2 regions of the Pseudonocardia adelaidensis genome follow, and region 2 is predicted to be linked to the other one. Evidence: riboswitches for the same ligand, from Rfam matches in the RefSeq annotation. Region 2 holds a riboswitch; the other holds the start of a gene.
The links. Region 2 has a riboswitch for S-adenosylmethionine ahead of thrC (threonine synthase). Riboswitches for the same ligand answer to the same signal wherever they lie in the genome.

Region 1: linked by a shared signal. The riboswitch ahead of ABEA81_RS13765 (aminotransferase class V-fold PLP-dependent enzyme) and the one ahead of thrC (threonine synthase) in region 2 are both predicted to bind S-adenosylmethionine.

Annotation. Positions count from the first base shown of each region.
Region 1 covers NZ_BAABJO010000009.1:46,750-51,153, forward strand. The annotation lists gene ABEA81_RS13755 (ABC transporter substrate-binding protein) at 1-963, opposite strand, end outside; gene ABEA81_RS13760 (FAD-dependent oxidoreductase) at 1,455-2,027, shown strand; SAM riboswitch class IV at 2,268-2,381, shown strand; gene ABEA81_RS13765 (aminotransferase class V-fold PLP-dependent enzyme) at 2,422-3,771, shown strand; gene ABEA81_RS13770 (pentapeptide repeat-containing protein) at 3,815-4,404, shown strand, end outside.
Region 2 covers NZ_BAABJO010000047.1:11,737-16,140, forward strand. The annotation lists gene ABEA81_RS38770 (MFS transporter) at 1-449, shown strand, start outside; gene holA (DNA polymerase III subunit delta) at 671-1,630, opposite strand; SAM riboswitch class I at 1,742-1,858, shown strand; gene thrC (threonine synthase) at 1,867-3,138, shown strand; gene ABEA81_RS38785 (hypothetical protein) at 3,331-3,468, shown strand; partial or broken gene ABEA81_RS38790 (CPBP family intramembrane glutamic endopeptidase) at 3,665-3,853, shown strand; gene ABEA81_RS38795 (methyltransferase) at 4,357-4,404, opposite strand, start outside.

The DNA.
Region 1 (4,404 bases), on a different contig from region 2:
GTAGACGGTGGCGACGACCTCGGCGCGGTCGATCGCGAGCGACACCGCCTCCCGCACCGCCGCGTCCCCGCCGATCGGGGTGGCCTGGTTGAACGAGATGCCGAACGGGATCCCCGGGTTCGCGCGTGCGATGAGCTGCACCCCGGCCGCGGCGAGCACGGCCTCGTCCTGCTGCGCGATGTTGCCGATGGCGTCCACCTCGCCGGACTGGAGGCTGCCCACCCGCACCCCGGACTCGGGCACGATCCGGAACTCGACCCGGTCCAGCTGAGCCTCGCCCGGCGACTGCCACAGCGACGAGCCCCACGCGTACCCGGCGCGCTTCGCGAGCACGATCGAGTCGTCGCGGGTGTAGGACTCGATCAGGAACGGGCCGGAGCCGATCACCGAGGCGCACCGCTCGTCGTCGCTCTTCCCCACCGTCGCCGGCGACAGGATGCCCAGGCTGTGGGTCGACGTTCCCTGCAGGAACTGCACGTTCGGCTCGTCGAACGTCACCGTGAACCGGGTCGGGCTCTCCACCGTGGTGCCCGTGTATCCCGCCAGGTAGCCCTTCGGGAGCGACGCGCGCGGGCCGAGGTCGGGCACGGCGTCGAAGTTGGCCTTCACGGCCGCGGCGTCCAGCGGCGTGCCGTCGCTGAACGTCACGCCCTCGCGCAGGGTGAACGTGTACGCGCTCGCGTCGGCGTTGGCCTCCCAGCTCGTGGCGAGCCACGGCCGCAGCTCACCGGTGGCCGGGTCCTGGTCGGTGAGCGAGTCGACCACCTGGCGCAGCGAGAAGATCGTGTCGTTGCTGCCGACCTGCTGCGGGTCGGCGCACCCCTGGTCGCTGCTCACCGCGAAGCGCAGCGTGCCGCCCGGCCGAGGGGTGCCCGGGTCTGCGGTGCTCGCGGCGGGCGTCGCGCCGCACGCGCCGAGCAGGACGGCCGCGGCGGCCAGCCACAGCACGAGAGGTCGGGACATGACGTGGTCCTTCATCCAGGAAAGCGCGCAGGAACGGGCACCGCCGCGTGTCTGCGGCAGTGCGCGATGGATGGGGTCGGGTCGTCAGGCCCGACAGAGCGCCGCGCAGGTGCGGCACAGATCGACGTGGCGGCGCCACGCATGCCACGTCGTCCGCAGCTCGATCCGTTCCGGACCCGGCACGGCGACCTCCATCGCTCCCGGCGGTAGCACCCGCTCCCGCTCGCGCGAGGGGTTGCTGCGGCGTCGTCGATCCGGGTCTCTCGGCCGCTCTGGATGGTGTCTGGATTGCACTCCGAACTTACGTAGCGATCGCATCGTTTTTCAAGCGGTGTGTCGAGCACCATCGCGAACGACGAAATGACCGGACAAGATGAGCGGCAAATGTCCGCTCGTTGACAGGACGCGGGCGCCGCCGCCTACCGTGACATTTCCGCCGACGACATTTCCGCCGACGACATTTCCGCCGACCGGGAGAGCTGGAGGCCGCCGTGCCCTGTCCACCGAGCCTGCTGGACCCGACACCCACCGGCGTCCCGTCCCTCGTCGTCCCGTCCCTCGTCACCGATGTCGCCGTCGTCGGCGCGGGCCCGGCGGGCGCCGCCACCGCGTGGCACCTCGCCCGCCGTGGCCTGCGCGTCGTGCTGCTCGAACGGCGGTCGGCGGGCGCGGTCTGGCGGGCGGCGGGCCCGGCGCCGTGGACCGACGAGGGCCTGCCCGCGCGCCTCGCCACGGATGCCGCGCGGCTGTGGGGACAGGTCGAGCAGGCCACCGGGGCGGCGTTGCTGCACGTCAGCGGCGGGGTCCGGCAGGTGCGGGCCGACCAGGCGACGGCCGCGCTCACGGCGGCAGCCACCGCGTGGGGCGCGCAGCTGCGGCACTGTGACGAGGTCGTCGCGATCGATGCCGCCGACGGCGGGGCGCTGGTGCGCACCCGATCCGCCACCGTGCGGGCCGCCCGGGTGGTGCTCGCCGGCGCCGGCCCGCTCCCCACCGACCCGGACGCGCCCGCCGCCACCGTGCCCGGCCACGCGTGCTTCGCCGTTCCCGCGCTCACCCACTGACCTTTCGGGGTGTGCGGGAACCGCGTTCCCGCGTTCCACGAATCACGCCACCTCTCGCTCCGGACAGGGCCGCCCCGGGGACACCAGCCGCGAATAGGCCGGCCACGTCCCGATTCCGCGCTGATCGTGACGCCTCGCCCGCCGCCGCAGCGGCCTGGTCCCGGACGATCGCCCGCCGACCGGGACGGCAGCGGAGATCCGCTTGACCGATCACACCATCCGCCCGTACCGTGCCCGACAGGTCAAGAGCGCCAGCGCCAAGCCCCGGCTCGCTGGCCGGCAACCCTCCTCCGCGGTGGGGTGCTCCGGGTGACGACCAGGCCGCCGTGCACCCACGGCCGGCAAGCGCGGACCCGACATCCGTCCGGGTCCCCAAAGGGTCCGGAGGACCTCGATGACTGCTGTGCTGTCCGCCCGTCCCGGCGTCCGTGCGCAGGCGACCGTCACCGGCGCCGACCTGCTCGTCCCGCTCGTCACGGGCGAGCGCGTGCGCTACGCCAACCTCGACCTCGCCGCCAGCGCTCCCGCGCTCACCGCGGTGGCCGAGCACGTCGCCGCGCTCCTGCCCTACTACGCGAGCGTCCACCGCGGCGCCGGCTACGCCTCGCAGGTCTGCACGGCGGTGCTCGAGCAGGCCCGGGAGACGGTGGGCCGGTTCGTCGGCGCTCGCGCCGACGACGTCGTCGTGTTCACCCGCAACACGACGGACGCGCTGAACCTGCTCGCCCGGTGCGTGCCGGGCCCGGTGCTGCGGCTGGACGTCGAGCACCACGCCAACCTGCTCGCCTGGGGCCCGGGCCGGGTGCTGCGCGCCGCCGTCACCGTCGAGCAGACCCTCTCCGACCTGCGCTACGCGTTCCACGCGGACCGGCCCGCGCTCCTCGCCGTCACCGGCGCCTCGAACGTCACCGGCGAGGTGCTGCCCCTCGACGAGATCACCGCGCTCGCCCACGCCGCCGGCGCCCGCGTGGTCGTCGACGCCGCGCAGCTCGCCCCGCACCGCGCGGTCGACATCGCGGCCACGGGCGTCGACTACCTCGCGCTGTCCGGGCACAAGCTCTACGCGCCCTACGGAGCCGGTGCGCTCGTCGGGCGCCGGGACTGGCTCGACGTCGCCGCGCCGTACCTGGCGGGCGGCGGGGCCGTGCACGCGGTCACCGCGCCCGACGAGGGTGGGGCGACCGAGGTGTCGTGGGCGCCCGCCCCGCACCGGCACGAGGCCGGCACCCCGAACGTCCTCGGCGCCGCGGCGCTCGCCGAGGCCTGCCGGGTGCTGCCCGGCGCGCTCGACCCGGCGCACGAAGCCGCGCTGCTGCACCGGCTCGAGACCGGCCTGAACGCCCTGCCTGGCGTCCGGACGCTGCGGATCTGGCCGGACAGCACCGACCGGGTGGCGGTCTGCACGTTCGTCGTCGACGGCCACCCGGCCGGGCGCGTGGCCGCCTACCTGTCGGCGGAGCACGGCATCGGGGTGCGGGACGGCAAGTTCTGCGCGCACCCGCTGCTGTCCCGGATCGCCGGTACCGCGGACGGCTGCGCGGTACGGGCCAGCCTCGGCCTCGGCAGCACAGTGGACGACGTGGACCGGCTCGTCGACGCCGTCGAGTGGCTCACCACCGACGGTCCCGGGTGGGACTACGCGGTCGTGGACGGCCGCTGGAGCCCGGTGCCCGACCCTCGCGGGACCGACCCGCTGGGCATCGGCACACCGACCGGCTCCGCGCTCCCCGGCTGCGGCCACTGAGGTACCCCGCCCACGGCGAGGACAATGGGGACCGATGTCCCCCATGACCGACCGCCTCACCGCCGATTGCTCCCGCTGCGCCGGCCTGTGCTGCGTCGCCCTCCCGTTCGCCGCGTCGGCCGACTTCGCCGTCGACAAGGCGGCGGGGACGCCGTGCCACCACCTGCAGCCCGACTGCCGCTGCGGCATCCACGCCGGGCTGCGGGAGGCCGGCTACCCGGGCTGCACGGTCTACGACTGCTTCGGCGCCGGGCAGCAGGTCGTCCAGGTGACGTTCGGCGGTCGCGACTGGCGCGCGAACCCGGAGCTCGCAGACTCGATGTTCGCGGTGTTCCCGGTGGTCCGGGTGCTGCACGAGCTGCTGTTCTACCTCGAGGAGGCGCGGGCGCACCCCGCGGCGGCACCGCTCTCCGACGCGCTCGAGGCGGCATTCGCGGAGACCGACCGGCTCGCCGCCGGCACGCCGGAGGAGCTCGCCGCGCTCGACGTGGAGGCGCACCGGCGGTCGGTCGCCGACCTGCTGGGACGGGTGAGCGACCTCGCCCGGGCCGGCGGCCGGGGTCCGGACCACCGCGGGGCGCGGCTGCTGGGCGCCCGGCTGCGCGGCAGCGACCTGCGCCGGGCGAGCTTCCG
Region 2 (4,404 bases):
TGTCGGTCCGTTCTCGAGCGCTCGTCGCGCGGTTCGGGGGCCGCGTCATCGTGACGGGCGCGGCGCTGACCGGCCTCGCGCTCGTGGTGCTCGCCGGACAGCTCGGCACCGGCCGGGTTCCGCTGCCACTCGGGCCGGCCCCGGCCATGGCCCTCGCCGGGATCGGCCAGGCGATGGTGATGATCCCGCTGTTCGGCGTGGTCCTCGCCGGGCTGCCGCCGACCCGGGCAGGGCTCGCCAGCGGGGTGCTGACCACCACCCAGCAGGTCGGGCTGGGGCTGGGCGCGGCAGGCCTGGGCACCTTGCTCTTCACGGTGCTCGGCACGGCCGCACCGGACTGGCCACACGCCGCCGCGGTGGTGTTCCTCGTCGAGGCCGTCCTCTTCGCCGTGACGGCGCTCGCCGCCCGCCGGGCCGCCGCGACCAGCGATCATGCAGGCCAAACGTGAGATGGCTGACACTACGTCGACAGGTCCAGCCGCTCTCCCCGAGAGTGGCCCCGCGGGCGCCTGGCTCCCCACGCCCGTCCGACCCGAGGAGTACTCCCCCGATGCTCGTTGATCTGTTCGCACTCGTCCCCGCCGTCCTCGCCGGAATCGGCGGCGCCTTCCTGGGCGACAAGGTGGGCGCATGGTTCAAGAAGAGCCGCACCAGCGGCGGCAGCTGACGCCTAACGCCGGGACCGCGCGGCGAGGATGCGCAGGACCGCCCGTTCCAAGGCGTAGTCCGGGTCGGCCGCCGCACCCTTCACGTCGGCGTTGACCTCCGCCGCGGCGGCGAACGCCTCGGCAAGGGCCTCCGGGCCCCACCCGCGCACGGCCTGCTGGGCCTTGCGGATCTTCCACGGCGGCATGCCCAGGGTGCCGGCGAGCCGGTTGGGGTCGCCCCGGCCGGCCGACCCGACCTTCGCGAGCGTGCGCAGCGCGTCGGCCAGCGCGTCGGCGACCAGCACCGACGGCGTGCCGAGGAGCTGTGCCCAGCGCAGCGCCTCGATCGCGCCTGCGCGATCGCCCGCCACGACCTTGTCGGCCACCGCGAAGCCGGAGACCTCCGCGCGGCCCCGGTGGTAGCGCCGCACCGCGCGCTCGTCGACGGACCCGCCGGTGTCGGCCACCAGCTGGCTCGTGGCCGAGGCGAGCTCGCGCAGGTCGGATCCGACCGCCTCGAGCAGCGCGCCGATCGCGTCGCCCGTGATCTTGCCGCCGACCCGGCGGGCCTCGGCGCGCACGAAGTCGGACCGCTCGTCCATCCTCGAGATCTTGTTGCAGGTGGTGACCGGGGCGCCCAGTTTCCGGAGCGCGTCGACGAGGCCCTTGTTGCGCGCCCCGCCCGAGTGCACGACCACGAGGACGATGCCGTCGGCCGGGTCGGCCGACTGCTCGACGATCGCCGCGGCGAGGTCCTTGCCCACCTCCTGGGCGGCGAGCAGGACGATCACCCTCGCCTCGGCGAAGAGCGACGGGCTCAGGTTCTCGGCCAGGTCGGCGGGGGTGAGCTCGGACGCGCGCACCCGGCGCACCTCGGCCGCGGGATCGCCCGCACGGACCTCCGCCACCACCTGCTCGATCGCCCGCTCGACGAGCAGCTCCTCCTCGCCGACGACGAGGCGGAGCGGGGCGGGCGCGGCCATGCGCCCATGCTCGCGCACGGCGCCGACACCACGTGAGCCGGCTCCCAGATCACGAGACGAGGTTGGGGGCCGCGGTGATCGTGCCGTAACGTGTCGGGCACAACCGAATATGGCTCATCCAGAGGGGCAGAGGGAACGGCCCGACGAAGCCCCGGCAACCGGCGATGCGCAGTCTTGCGCTCGATCACGGTGCCAATTCCGACCCGCACGGTGCGGGAAAGATGAGGAGTCCTCTCATGACCCTGACTGCTGGCAGCGCCACCACCACCGCCTTCGACCTCGGACCGGCCCGTGCGCTGTCCTGTCGGGAGTGCGGCCACCAGATCCCCCTCGCCGCCGAGTTCGCCTGCCCGGAGTGCTTCGGCCCGCTGGAGGTGGCCTACGACTTCGGCACCGTCACCCGCGAGTCGATCGAGGCAGGCCCCAAGTCGATCTGGCGCTACCGGCACCTGCTCCCGGTGCCGTCCGACGTGCAGTCCCACCCGAACACCGAGCCCGGCCTCACCCGGCTGATCAAGGCCGACCGGCTCGCCGCCGCGCTGGGCGTGCGCTCCCTGTGGGTCAAGGACGACACCGGCAACCCCACCCACTCCTTCAAGGACCGCGTGGTGGCCGTGGCCCTGGCCGCCGCCCGCGAGCTCGGCTTCTCCGTGCTCTGCTGCCCCTCCACCGGCAACCTGGCCAACGCGGTGGCCGCCGCGGCGGCCCGGGCGGGCTGGGACTCGGTGGTGCTCGTCCCCAGCTCCCTCGAGCAGGCCAAGGTGCTCACGACCGCCGTCTACGACGGCACCCTGCTCGCCGTCGACGGCAACTACGACGACGTCAACCGGCTCGCCACCGAGCTCGCCGCCGAGCACGAGGACTGGGCGTTCGTCAACGTCAACGTCCGTCCCTACTACGCGGAGGGCTCGAAGACCCTCGGCTACGAGGCGGCCGAGCAGCTCGGGTGGCGGCTGCCGGAGCAGATCGTGGTGCCCGTGGCCTCCGGCTCGCAGCTGACGAAGGTCGACAAGGGCTTCACCGAGCTCGGGAAGCTCGGCCTGGTGGAGCCCACCCCGTACCGGGTGTTCGGAGCCCAGGCCACGGGCTGCTCCCCCGTCGCGAAGGCGTTCGAGGACGGCCACGACGTCGTGCAGCCGGTGCGCCCCGACACGATCGCCCGCTCCCTCGCCATCGGCAACCCGGCCGACGGCCCGTACGTCCTCGACGCGGTGCGCCGCACCGGCGGGGCGCTCGCGCACGTCAGCGACGAGGAGGTCGTGGAGGGCATCCGGCTGCTCGCCCGCACCGAGGGCGTGTTCGCCGAGACCGCAGGCGGCGTCACCGTGGCCACCGCGAAGAAGCTCATCGAGTCCGGACAGCTCGACCCGGACGCCGAGACCGTGCTGTTGATCACCGGCGACGGGCTCAAGACCCTCGACGCCGTGTCCGGCCGCATCGGCCCGTCGGCCACCGTTCCCTCCACCAGCAAGGCGGTGCGCGAGGCCCTGGCGGCGCGCGGCCTCTGAACCGCGGCGTGGACGAGCCGCAGGCCCTCATCGGGTGATCTCCGTTCTGGTGCAGGAGGCACGCGCAGGTGCGGCTCGTCCCCCGTGCGGGGTACCCGCACATGTCCACGCCAGGGTGGTGATCACGCGCCTGCGAAGCCGTACCGTCCTCACGACGCCGCGCCCCGGTCGCGCCCCCGGACAAGGACTCCGATGCGGCTGGTCATCCAGCTCGCCGTCGTCGCGGCCATCGCGCTCGCCGGCAGCACCCTCGTCAACGCCGTGGCGTGGAACCCGCCACTCACCCTGATCCTTGGCCTCGGCACGGCCGCAGCCGCGCCGGCGGGCTAGGCCTGGGTGGTGCGCCGCACCGAACGCCGCGCAGCCGACGAGCTGTCCCGAACCGGCGCCGTGTCCGTGCTCGCCCGCGGCACCCTGATCGGCGTCGGCCTGTTCGCCGCTGTCATTCTCAACATCGCCTTCCTCGGCGGCTACCACGTCCCCGGCCGGGGATCCCCGGCCGGCGCGCTCGCGCTGGTCGGGGTTCATGGCCGCGCTCACCGAGGAGCTGATCTTCCGCGGCGTCCTGTTCCGGATCGTCGAGCGGTGGACCGGCACCTGGATCGCGCTCGCCCTCACCGCCGCACTGTTCGGCCTGTCCCACCTGCTCAACCCGAACGCCACCGTCCGCGGCGTGATCGCCGTCGCCGTCGAGGCCGGCGCGATGCTCGCCGCCGCGTACGCCGCCACCCGCACGCTGTGGTTCCCCATCGGCCTGCACTTCGGCTGGAACTGCGCGGCGACCGCCGTCTTCGGCACCGAGGTCTCGGGCAACGACACCCCCGAAGGCCTCCTGCACGCCGTCACGAACGGGCCCACCGCACTGACCGGGGGCGAGTTCGGACCCGAAGGCAGCGTCTACGCCGTCCTGTTCGGGACCGTCCTCACCGTCGTGTTCCTGTGGCTGGCCCACCGCCGCGGCCGGCTCGTCCCTCGCCGCGGGGCCCGCACCGCTCCGCTCACCTCGCCCCGTGATCGACCCGGCGCACCTCTGGCGCGCCGCCGCGGGCCGGCCTTCAGCGTGGCGCTCGTGGTCCTCGGCTTCGCGCGCACCTGGAGCACACCGGCAGCCAGGAGATCACGGGTTGGCAAATGCTCAGTGCCACGAACTCATGCTCGTGACGACGACCCGCGCGGTCAACCGCTTGCGGGGTCTCGGCACATCCACTTGGGCAGTGGTTATCGCAAGGTGGCCTCGAGGATCGAGAACGGGCTCGGGGTCACCAC